Regions from separate parts of the Symbiopectobacterium purcellii genome, predicted to be linked through region 2. Evidence: predicted binding sites of a transcription regulator. Region 2 holds the regulator's gene; each other region holds the start of a gene.
What was found. The regulator Fur, encoded in region 2, represses iron uptake genes when iron is present. The targets are predictions, from matches to a motif close to ATAATAATGAGAACNACTATCAA.
Positions count from the first base shown of each region.

Region 1: the regulator Fur is predicted to act here: its motif matches at 1,691-1,713, upstream of fhuE (ferric-rhodotorulic acid/ferric-coprogen receptor FhuE).
Region 3: the regulator Fur is predicted to act here: its motif matches at 1,121-1,143, upstream of K6K13_RS17765 (TonB-dependent siderophore receptor).
Region 4: the regulator Fur is predicted to act here: its motif matches at 1,742-1,764, upstream of K6K13_RS04065 (TonB-dependent siderophore receptor).

Region 1 is NZ_CP081864.1:3,353,085-3,356,272, reverse strand. It holds gene fhuB (Fe(3+)-hydroxamate ABC transporter permease FhuB) at 1-1,636, shown strand, start outside; gene fhuE (ferric-rhodotorulic acid/ferric-coprogen receptor FhuE) at 1,847-3,188, shown strand, end outside.
Region 2 is NZ_CP081864.1:1,343,456-1,346,643, reverse strand. It holds gene fldA (flavodoxin FldA) at 161-688, shown strand; gene fur (ferric iron uptake transcriptional regulator) at 1,023-1,469, shown strand; gene glnS (glutamine--tRNA ligase) at 1,545-3,188, opposite strand, start outside.
Region 3 is NZ_CP081864.1:3,800,252-3,803,439, reverse strand. It holds gene K6K13_RS17770 (helix-turn-helix transcriptional regulator) at 13-993, opposite strand; gene K6K13_RS17765 (TonB-dependent siderophore receptor) at 1,376-3,188, shown strand, end outside.
Region 4 is NZ_CP081864.1:853,979-857,166, reverse strand. It holds gene K6K13_RS04065 (TonB-dependent siderophore receptor) at 1-1,698, opposite strand, end outside; gene K6K13_RS04060 (FecR family protein) at 1,859-2,833, opposite strand; gene K6K13_RS04055 (RNA polymerase sigma factor) at 2,820-3,188, opposite strand, start outside.

The DNA of each region.
Region 1 (3,188 bases), 2.0 Mb from region 2:
ACAGCAGTGGATGGCGATGGTGGGCGCGCTTGGTATTGGCGCACTGGTGTTTGGCCTCTCATGGGGCAAGCAGATGTCGCCGATTACGTTGCTGCTCGCTGGACTGGTGCTGAGTTTTTACTGTGCCGCCGTCAATCAACTGCTGGTGCTGTTTAACCATGAGCAGCTACAAAACCTGTTTTTGTGGAGCAGCGGCATGCTAAACCAGCAGGATTGGAGCCGCGTGGCGTTTCTGTTTCCGCGATTGCTGGTGTGTTTTGCACTGGCGTTGCTGCTGTTGCGTCCACTGACCCTACTGGGATTGGACGATGGCGTGGCGCGTAATCTGGGGTTGGGTCTGGTGCTGGCGCGCTTAACCACACTCGGTGTTGCGATTTTCCTCAGCGCCCAACTGGTCAACGTGGCGGGGATTATCGGCTTTGTTGGCCTGTTTGCCCCGTTGCTGGCCCGCATGCTGGGCGCTCGTCGCTTGTGGCAACGGCTCTGGCTGGCGCCATTGCTGGGGGCATTGCTGTTGGGATTAACCGATCAAACCGTGCTGTGGCTGACCCGCGTCTGGCGTGAAGTGCCGACAGGAGCAGTGACGGCGCTGATTGGTGCCCCATTGCTGCTGTGGCTGCTGCCACGCTTGCGCACCACGCACCAGCCTGCGTTGGTGCCAGCCGGAGGCATTAACGCCGTGGCCCCCCGCTGGGGCCGCTGGCTGTTGGCCGGGATAGTATTGTTACTGGTCGCTTTGGCGATAGCGCTGATGCTGGGTAAAGGTGCACAAGGCTGGCAATGGAGCCGCGGTGAGGATTTGGCGCAGGTGTTGCCCTGGCGTTGGCCGCGCGCGGTGGCAGCACTGACGGCGGGCATGATGTTGGCGATGGCAGGCACGCTGATCCAGAAACTGACGGCTAATCCGATGGGCAGCCCGGAAGTGCTGGGCATCAGTGCGGGTGCCGCTACCGGGGTTATTCTGTTGCTGTTCCTGATGCCGGGAGACACCAGCGCGTGGCAGTTGCCGGCGGGTAGCGCGGGTGCGGCGTTGACACTGCTGGTGATGATCACCATCGCCAGTCGCGGTGGGTTTTCTACGCAGCGCATGCTATTGGCCGGGATTGCTCTCAGTACCGCATTTTCCACCGTGCTTACGCTGCTGTTGGCAAGCGGCGATCCGCGCATGAGCGGCGTTATCACCTGGATTTCTGGCTCGACCTACGGCGTTGAATCTGAACAAGCGATCAACACTGCGGGTGTGGCACTGGTGTTAGTGCTAATGGTGCCCTTGTGCCAGCGTTGGCTGCGCATTTTGCCCTTGGGCAGCGTGACGGCTCAGGCGTTAGGCGTTGCTGTCACCCCCGTGCGCTTGCTGATTTTGCTGTTGGCATCGGTGTTGACCGCGATGGCAACCCTGACGGTGGGGCCACTCAGCTTTGTCGGGCTGATGGCGCCGCATCTGGCGCGCATGATGGGATTCTCCCGCGTGATCCCTCAGCTTTGCTGTTCCGCACTGATTGGCGGCATATTGATGCTGTTGGCCGATTGGGCGGGCCGCATTATCCTGTTTCCTAATCAGGTGCCTGCTGGCCTGTTGGCGACCTTTATCGGCGCACCTTACTTTATTTATCTGCTGCGTAAGCAAGCCCATTAACGACCTGTTGGCAGGGAAAACCGTGCCGACAGGTAAACCCTATTTACATATTAAATGCAAATCATTATCACTATGATTCCCATTATCTAATATTATGTATATTCAATAAATAGATTTGCGCCTCAGGGATACGACCATTTCCGGGTGTTACCGGATGATAGCCGGGTAAAACGGTGTCGTGTCAGCATGATGCACGCTTAAGGGATCGTTATGAAAGGAAAGCTGTTTGGCTGCGCGCAGCCGGTTCAGGCAAGGGAATCGGTAAGCGATTTTTCTGTTTTGGCGCTGTGCATGGGGGCGGCGCTGTGGCCCGCTTTAGCGGGGGCGGCACAGACCAGCACTGCGGTGGGTGACAACACCCATCAGAGCGCTGCACAATCTGCCTCATCACCGGGTAAAAAGAGTGGCGACACACTGGTGGTCACCGCCACCGGAGGCGCAGCGGGGCAGGATGTGCCCGGCGACTACAGCACCAAACTCACCACGGCGGGGACGCGCTTGCTGTTAAGCCCGCGTGATATTCCGCAATCTATTACCATCGTAAATAAACAGCGCATGCAGGATCAGAACCTGCAAACGGTGGGCGACGTGTTGGATAACGTGGTGGGTGTTACCGGCAACTATACCGACAGTGAACGTATCGGCTACTATGCGCGCGGTTTCTACATCAACAATTTCGTCATTGATGATATTCCCACTTCGGTATCCGAAGCCTGGAATTTTGGTGACGCGCTGGGAGATACCGCGATCTACGATCGCATTGAAGTGGTGCGCGGTGCCAACGGCCTGCTGACCGGCACCGGTAATCCCTCCGCAACGGTAAATATGGTGCGCAAACACGCCACCAGCAAAGCAGTCACCGGTAACGTTTCTGCCAGCTATGGCTCGTGGAATAACCAGCGCTATGTGACCGATCTTTCCGCACCCTTGACCGAATCCGGCAGCGTGCGCGGGCGGATTATCGCTGGCTATCAGGATCAGGATAGCTGGCTCGAACGCTACCATAAGCGCAAAAAATTTATTTCCGGCATTGTCGATGCGGATCTGGCCAATAATTCCACGCTGTCATTCGGCTACGATTATCAGGAAAGCAAAACCCCCGGTTCAACCTGGGGCGGCTTGCCGACCTGGTTCAGTAATGGCAACCGTACCCGCTTCGATCGCAGCGTCAATCCCGCCCCGAACTGGGCCTATTACAATATCGAGACCAACAAGGTCTTCGCCCAGTTCAGCCATATGTTTGATAACGGCTGGGACTGGCATATCAACACCACGCATGCGGAAACCAAGTTTGATGACAAGCTGATGTACGCTTCGCCTTATGCTTTCAATGGTGGCAGTTTCCCAGATCAAGACACCGGATTAGGCTTGGCGGGCGGTGCCGGCTGGTTTACCGACACGCGCAAACTGGACGCACTGGAAACCTACGTGCGCGGTCCGTTTGAACTGCTGGGGCGCCAGCATGAGTTGGTTACCGGGGTGGGGTTCAGTCGCCAACGCAACTACTACTACGCCTCGAACGATGCCGTGACGGTTGCGGATATGGGCAATT
Region 2 (3,188 bases):
ACGAGCTACCGGATAAATACCCTTGTTTAATAGCGGTTATTTCCGCTTTGGGCCTGGGGAAAGATACAAGTTTCTCCCACCCCCAGCGTCTGATATTATTACTTGATATGTAGGTGATAAACCGCACCATACCATTAAGAATAAAGAGGTTATTTTATCCATGGCACTCATAGGCATTTTCTTTGGCAGTGACACCGGCAATACCGAAAACATTGCCAAGACAATCCAACAGCAACTGGGCAGTGATGTTGCAGAGGTTCATGACATCGCCAAGAGCAGCAAAGAAGATATCGAAGCGTTTGATATCCTGCTGCTTGGCATTCCGACCTGGTACTATGGTGAGGCCCAGTGTGATTGGGACGATTTCTTTCCGACACTGGAAGAAATTGATTTCAATGGAAAAATCGTTGCCTTGTTTGGCTGTGGCGACCAAGAAGATTACGCAGAATATTTTTGTGACGCGATGGGAACGCTGCGCGACATTATTGAACCGCGCGGGGCAACCATCGTCGGCAATTGGTCAACCGAAGGTTACTATTTCGAAGCGTCTAAAGGACTGGCAGACGATAACCATTTCATCGGTCTGGCCATTGATGAAGATCGTCAACCTGAGCTGACCAGTGAACGCGTCAGTGCCTGGGTCAAACAAATCAGCGAAGAACTCAACCTGAAAACGCTGGTGGGTTGATCTCCCCGGTTTAACATAAAGCCCTGATAGCAATGTCAGGGCTTTATTAATAGATAAAACCGATTAAATTAATAGAAACATTTTTTTAACTTCCCGGTCTAAGCCTGTACAATAGTACCCATCGGTTTTGTACGTTTATCAATTTTCTCCATTTTACAACAAGAGATTGCGCGCGAATGCACACTTTCTTTATGGAGACGGTATTGTTAACATCCCATGGTTTTCATTTTTAATGCGCGGTTCTATAATTGGGACGCCATTACAATTTTTGAGCCGACCGATGTCATAGGCTTAATTGCCCCCATCGACGAGAAAGTAACAGGACTAAACCCGCATGACTGACAATAACACCGCATTAAAGAAGGCCGGCTTGAAAGTCACTCTGCCAAGACTGAAGATTCTGGAAGTGTTGCAGGATCCGGAGTGTCATCACGTCAGCGCGGAAGATTTATATAAAAAACTGATAGATATGGGCGAAGAGATCGGTCTGGCGACCGTTTATCGCGTGCTTAACCAGTTTGACGATGCCGGTATTGTCACCCGTCATAATTTTGAAGGTGGTAAGTCAGTGTTCGAGCTGACACAGCAACACCACCATGACCATCTTATTTGCCTGGATTGCGGACGCGTTATTGAATTCCGTGATGAATCTATCGAAGCGCGTCAGCGCGAAATCGCAGACAAACACGGCATCAAACTGACTAACCACAGTTTGTACCTTTATGGTCATTGCAGTACGGGCGACTGCCGTGAAGAAGAAACGCTCCACGACCCGAAATAAGCCAGGCCCTTTTCTGATTGATGCCAAAAAAAACCGCCACACAGGCGGTTTTTTCATTTTAGTCCAGCGCTGGCCTCAGCCAACCCAGGTATCACGCAAACCGACTGTACGGTTAAACACCAAATGTGTTTCGCTAGAATAACGGCGATCGGCACAGAAATACCCTTCACGTTCAAACTGATAGGCTTTTTCCACTTCGGCCTTTGCCAAACTCGGTTCAACAAAGCCCTGAGCCACTTTTAGCGAATCCGGGTTAATCGTTGCGAGGAAATCATCCGCAGCACCGGGGTTTGGCACGTTGAACAGGCGATCGTAAAGGCGGAACTCAGCCGGCAACGCGTGAGCGGCAGAGACCCAATGGATAACGCCCTTTACCTTACGCCCGTCAGCCGGATCTTTACTCAACGTTTCAGCATCATAGGTGCAATACAGCGCGGTGATAACACCCTGTTCATCTTTCTCAACGCGTTCCGCCTTGATGACATACGCATTGCGCAAGCGTACTTCTTTACCCAGCACCAGACGCTTGTACTGTTTGTTCGCTTCTTCACGGAAGTCGGCACGATCGATATAAATCTCACGGCTGAACGGAACCTGACGGGTGCCCATTTCCGGCTGATTAGGATGATTCGGCATGGAAACCCACTCTTCGTGGCCTTCTGGCAGGTTCTCGATGATCACTTTTACCGGATCCAACACCGCCATGGCGCGCGGTGCATGCTCATTCAAATCGTCACGAATGCAGGATTCCAGCGCCGCCATTTCGACATTATTGTCTTGCTTGGTCACGCCGATACGACGACAAAATTCGCGCACGGAAGCAGCCGTGTAACCACGGCGACGCAGGCCGGAGATGGTAGGCATACGGGGATCGTCCCACCCTTCAACCACGTTTTCCGTCACCAACTGATTCAATTTACGTTTGGACGTTACTGCATATTCCAGGTTTAAGCGCGAGAATTCATACTGGCGCGGATGGCAAGGAATGGTGATGTTGTCCAACACCCAATCGTACAGGCGGCGGTTATCCTGAAACTCCAGCGTGCACAGTGAGTGCGTAATCCCTTCCAGCGCATCGGAAATGCAGTGCGTGAAATCGTACATGGGATAGATGCACCATTTTTTCCCGGTCTGGTGGTGCTCGGCAAATTTGATGCGGTACAGCACCGGATCGCGCATCACGATGAACGGGGATGCCATGTCTATCTTGGCACGCAGACAGGCGGTGCCCTCAGCGAATCCACCATTGCGCATTTTTTCAAACAGATTCAGGTTTTCCTGAACGCTGCGATCGCGGTAGGGACTGTTTTTACCGGGGGAGGTCAGCGTGCCACGGTATTCGCGGATCTGCTCGGGAGAGAGTTCGTCCACATAGGCCAGCCCTTTGCCAATCAGTTCGACGGCGTACAGATGCAACTGGTCAAAATAATCAGAAGAGTAGCGAATCTCTCCGCTCCAGGAGAAACCCAGCCATTGCACATCCTGCTTGATGGACTCGACGTACTCGATATCCTCTTTCACCGGGTTGGTGTCATCAAAACGCAGATTACACTGACCGTTGTAATCTTTCGCCACCCCAAAATTGAGGCAAATGGACTTGGCATGGCCGATATGCAAGTAGCCATTAGGTTCCGGCGGAAAACGGGTTTGTACCAGGCTGTGTTTTCCAGACGCCAGATCTTCATCAATGATCTGACGGATAAAATTGGTTGGGCGGGC
Region 3 (3,188 bases), 2.5 Mb from region 2:
AGTGCATCACGTTTAGAAACGGTCTTTGAGCTGCCCCGGTGTGATGCCAAAGGCGCGGCGAAATGCCGTAGAGAAATTGGCCGGGCTGTTATAACCCGCGATATGGGCGGCCTGCGCGATACCTAGTCCCTCTTTTTGCATGGCGACCATGGCGCGTTGCAGCCGGTTGCGGCGCAGGTACTCAAACACGCTCATACTAAACGCCTGACGAAAATGGCGCTGTAAGGTGCTTTCACTCATGTTGACCTGTTTGGCGATCTCTTCCATTGACAGTTGATCCGCCGCGCCGCTTTCCAGTATATCGCGCACTTCCTGCACCCGATGGTAGATACGCAGCGGTACACGCGCATTTTTTTCCTGTGCGGTGCTCAGCAATGAGCTGAAGGCTTCAACGATCAGGCTCAGGCATTGGGATTCCAATTGCAAACGCTGCAATGGTGTCGAGCAGGGATCGGAATTGAGGATCTGCATGGCGATCGCCATCGCCTGGCGCGACGGCATCCAGTGATGCACGGCTAAATGCGTCTGGGTGAAGTCATAGAGGGGGCGCCACTCATCAACGGAGTCCAAAAGATTACCGTACAACCACTCGCGGCTAAAGGTGAGCGACAGGGTGCGTTCGTACTCATCGCGCTTGCCGGTGCGGGTAAATAATACCGGAGACATCAGTGACACCAGCGAGGCGGGCTGCGCCTTATTGAGATGCAACTGCTGGTGGTCATAGCTGACCTGCGCCTGCCCGTTGACCACGATAGCCAGTTTGATCGCATCTTCCAACTGACCCTGGGTTTTCATGTTGTGCAAATTGATCACATCAGCGGTGTGCAAAATCAGGTGGCGATTGAGCGGCATCACGCTAAAGCTGCCGTACAGCACCGGTGTTTCATCAATCAATCGCGGCCCGACAAAGCGGTACTGGTTTGAGACCAGACTGGATTGTTGAACGATATGATCTTTGTAAATCGCCTTGGAGGATGGAACGCTGCTGTGCACGAGTCTCTATCACCTATGGTTAACGTGGTTTTTTACCATCCATATTGGCGCTTATGCAAAAGACTTTGCGTCTGGCGCAAACCCTTTCCAGAAGCACAAATGTAACAATGTCCGCGTCAAATTGGTAATGCAAATACTTCTCAGTAGCATTTTTCGTCTTTATGATATCGGACGGCTGCAATGAGAGTGGCGCATACCTGACAAGCGGAGAGGGTAACGCCATACAGAAGACCATGACGCACTGCGCACCTTCCCGATAAACCGCCGCTCCCGCCGGTTTTCTCTCCGACTTCGACAACTATTTTCCGATGCCACCCATGAGCACATTTGCCATGGTCGAGGGCATTTTTCTTACTTATGACAGCATTACAGGGCGACTCTGATGAAAAAACGATTTTCCCGCCATACTCTGGCGACCTTGATCGGTGACAGCTGTGGCGCTGCGTCTTTGCTGGTTTCAGCGCAGGCGGCAACCCCCACTGAGGTTGAACAAAACAGCGGTGATACCATGGTGGTGACGGCGGCGGAACAAACCCGTCAGGCACCGGGCGTGTCAGTCATCACCCGGGAAGATATCCAACGTCGTCCGCCAGCGAACGATCTCTCAGAGATCATCCGTACCATGCCGGGCGTCAACCTGACCGGTAACTCGAACAGCGGCTCGCGCGGCAACAACCGCCAGATCGACATTCGTGGCATGGGGCCAGAGAACACCCTGATTCTGATCGATGGCAAACCGGTTTCCAGCCGTTCATCCGTGCGTTACGGTTGGCGCGGTGAGCGCGATACGCGCGGCGACACCAACTGGGTGCCGAGCAACATGGTTGAGCGCATCGAAGTGCTGCGTGGCCCGGCGGCGGCTCGCTATGGCAACGGTGCTGCGGGTGGCGTGGTGAATATTATCACCAAGCAGCCTACCGATGAATGGCACGGTGCGTGGAACAGCTATATGAACTTCCCTGAGCACAAATCGGAAGGCGCGACCAAGCGTACCGATTTTAACCTGATGGGCGGCCTGACCGATACCCTGAGCATGCGTCTGTACGGTAACTACAGCAAAACGCAGGCCGATGCCTGGGATATCAACAATGGTCATCAGCTATCGCCGAAAGCGGCTATTCCCGCTGGGCGTGAAGGGGTGCGTAACAAAGATATTAACGGCTTGCTGCGCTGGGAGTTTATGCCACAGCAAACGCTGGAATTTGAAATGGGAGCCAGCCGCCAGGGTAATATTTATGCGGGTGACTCTGAGAACAATAACGGTAATGCACAGAATCAGGCATTGTTTGGGCAAGAAACCAACCGTATGTATCGCCAAAAGTATGCGCTGACCCATCGTGGTTACTGGGACAGTGGTGTTAGCGCCTTGTCCTACTTCCAATATGAAAGAACTGACAACTCACGTATATTTGAACCGTTAGCGGGAGGCCCTGCAGGGCGCCCAACGGGTGGTTATTACACTGATATCACGCTGGATGCTTACGCGGCGCATAGTGAAGTCAATATCCCGTTTGAACTTTTGTTTAATCAAACGGCGACTATTGGTGCGGAATGGGTAGAGCAGAAAATGCACGATCCTTCTTCCAACACACAAACCACGGATGAAGGCGGAAGCATCGGTACTATTGCGGATATTAACCGCAGCCAGGATATTTCTGCCCGTATCGCTTCAGTGTTCGTTGAAGACAACATCGAAGTCACTGACAGCACCATGCTGACACCAGCACTGCGCCTCGATCATCACAGCATTGTGGGAACCAACTGGAGCCCATCGCTGAATCTGTCACAGCAATTGGGCGAGGACTTCACCCTTAAAATGGGCATCGCGCGTGCCTATAAAGCGCCGAACCTTTATCAACTGAACCCTAATTATCTGCTGTATAGCCGTGGTAATGGCTGTAATGGCGATCACTCTTTCTACTTGATGGGGCGTGATGACCTTAAAGCTGAAACCAGCGTTAATAAAGAAATTGGCCTTGAGTTTAAACGTAATGGCTACCAAGCGGGTGTGACCTATTTCCGTAATGATTACCGTAATAAGATTGAATCTGGTGTTACCAAACTTGGTACTGCTGTCGGTGGAAGTACGACAGGTAGCACCGCAAAGTATGCCAATGCCAACATTTTCCAATGGGAAAACGTACCTAAAGCGCTGGTGGAAGGGCTGGAAGGTTCTTTGACAGTACCTGTTACGG
Region 4 (3,188 bases), 490 kb from region 2:
CGCTTCGTCATCTTGCACACTGCGGGTGTCATTCAGTCGGTTATCGGTTCTGGTCCGAAGGGTGTCATAGCGCATGCCACCCACCAACGTCCAACGATCGAGATCGATCTGATCTTGTGCGTAAAAGCCCGCCTGATTGGTGTGCTGCTTCTGATTGGTGATGCGCGCCAGCGTCAGGTTGGTCGCTACGCCATACACCGGGTTCAGGAAATCAATAGAGGGTGCGCCGCCGTAATCCCGAATTTGCGTCCAGTCAGATTGCTGATAATCAAAACCGAATAAGACCGTGTGATACAAACGCCCGGTATCAAATTCAGCCTGAAGTTGCAGATCGGATGTCAGACCGCGCAGCGTTTCATCCGTTCCCAGCGCGTAACGCGAGATAGTATGCCCATCGGCCCCCATGCTGGACGTCCCTACGCTTTTAGTCACCGTAGCGTGATCGAGATAGCGGAAGTTGTGGCGCACGCTCCAGGTGTCATTGATGCGGTGCTCAAACTGATACCCCACCATGCTCTGCTTACGATCGAACTGGTCAAACGCCGGATCGCCGTCGTTGAAATTACGGGGGATTTGCCCTGCCGGACTGGGCCACAGTGAACCAACCGTGGGTAACACGCCGTAGTATCCCCCTTCGGGATCGTGCTGATAGCTCATGTTCAGCGTGAATGAGGTGTCGGTATCGGGGATCCAGGTCAGAGAGGGGGCGACATAGATGCGTTCTTCTTTGGTATTAACCACCTGTGTATCAGATTTCCGGCCAAGCGCGACAACACGATAAAGCAACGAGCGGTCATCGTTGAGCGGCCCAGCGGAATCAACACCGAGCTGCATCCGGTTATGGCTGCCGTAGAGCACCTCAACCGCGTGCTGCGGCTCGCTGGTGGGCACCTTGGAAATCGCATTGATCAACCCGCCAGGCGTCACACCACCATACAGCGTGGACGATGGGCCTTTGAGGAATTCAATTCGCTCGATACCATACGTTTCAATCTGCGGAATGGCATAACCGCCACCGCGCAGTAAACGTAGGCCATCAAGATACTGGTTGCTGTCGGTCGGTGAACCAAAACCACGGACATAAGGCAAATCATAACGCGATGCCGAGCCGCGAACTTCTGCCGCCACGCCCGACGAATAGCGCAATGCCTGAACCAGACTTTGCGCGCCCTGCGCGTCAGCCTGCTCGCGGGTAATCACGCTGACCGACTGCGGTGTTCTCATCAGCGGGGTATTGGTTTTGGTACCAGAGGTACTGTTGCTGGCAACATAACCCACCACCGGGCCCAATCGGTTATTTCCCTGCGCCTGAACCACCATGGTGTCGGGCGTTCCCCCGGATGCAGTCCTCGCTGACGGAGGCAATACATAAATCTGCACCGTGGTTGCATTGCTAAAGCGGTAGCCCAACCCGGTGCCATTGAGCAGGGTTGCCAACGCCTGCTCTGCGCTCAACGTGCCACGCACGGGTTTGCCACTAACAGCCATTTCCGGCTCTTCACGGAAAACAACGGACAGGCCAGTGATACGCCCAATGTCGTTCACCGCCTGAGTGACGGGTTTCGCCGGAAGATTGAAGCTGAATTGCTGCGTGGCGTGCTGTTCAACCGGCGCTGCGGCGCTATGCGCACCACTAAAGCTGGTCACTAAAAGGGTGGCAACTACGTAGCCTACCTGGTGTGCTCTTTTTTGTTTCATTAGAAGAGATCCTTATCTCGTGTCATGAACTGCGAGCGCGTTAATAATAGTAATTATCATTTGCACTCTCACTACGTTCACGAATGAGAAAACGGATCACTGAACCCTGAAAATGAATTTTTTAATCAAAAAATCACAACACATTGTAAAACATACTATTTTATGGAGAGAGAATCACCAGCCGTTCAGTGACTTTGCGCATCTGAAACCCGACACTGGCCTGCAACGACGCCAATGCCGCCTCGCTATCCACCAGCAAAAAGCTGCCAGTCACCGTTTGATTGGCCAACGCCGATGACGGGATGAGAATACGACCGGGACGATAGCGTTCCACCTCACGTACCACATCCGCTAGCCGAGCGCGGTAGAACACATAACGTCCCTCGCGCCACGCCATTTCGTCTGCAACATTCACGCTGACAGGTGCATGGGTTCCGCTGGCGCTAAACCATACCTGCTGTCCGGGTTTAAGCAGGATGGGGGTCACAGACCCACCCGCTGTCACCGCGACACTCCCCTTTGCCAGGGTCACCAGAGCCGCGTTATCCATCATACGTACATCAAATTGGGTACCAAGCACCCGCACATCACCCGCTGCCGTCGCCACCACAAAGGGCGTTTGCGAAGGCGTGACATCAAAAAAAGCGGCACCGCGCAGCAAGTGAACGCGCCGCCCTTGCGGCGTAACGTCAACGTCGAACGCACTATCCGCATCCAGCAATACCCGTGAGCCATCTGCCAGCGTTATGTCTCGACGTTCGCCTTTGCTCGCCACATAGCTTGCCGTAACATCCTGCATCCAGTAAGGATTTTCCAGCCAAAGCACTCCCGCCAGCACCAATGCACAGCAAGCGCAGGCCGAGACCAACCACCGCCTTGCGCGTTGATGGCGTTTTTCCTGTTTGATTGCCGTGAGATAAACCGCCAACGCATCGGACTCCTTTTCTGCCAGTCGCTTGCCCGGAGCAGCGGTTGCCTGCCATACCGCCTCGACCGCGCGATACGCTTCATCGTGCACAGGGTTGCTCTGTCGCCACTGGTCGCAGGCGGCACGTTGAGCGCGCGAAGGATTATCCCGCAGAGTAATAAACCAGTCGCGCGCTTGTTCGCGGATCTGGATCTCAGTCGGTGTCATCGTGCTCGCCTCCTATGCGCGCTTCGCAGGCAGCTACGGCCCGCGCCATGTGTTTTGCCACCGCGCGTGATGAAATTCCCATCACCGCCGCGATTTCCGAAAAGCTGCGACCATGAACCCGATTGAGCAAAAAGATATGCCGCGTTTTTTGCGGTAAGGCAGCCAGGATTTCATCGATATGATGGATGTTCTGCTGGGCAGACACAATGTCTTGCGGCGACTCGACTTCCTCAGCGTAGTGCTCAGGCAGCACGCCTTGAAGGTAGTCTGCTTTGGTTTTTTCCGCCCGCAAATGGTCAATGGCCGCATTACGCGCACAGCGGGTGAGATAGGCGGCAGAGTCACCTTTCCACTC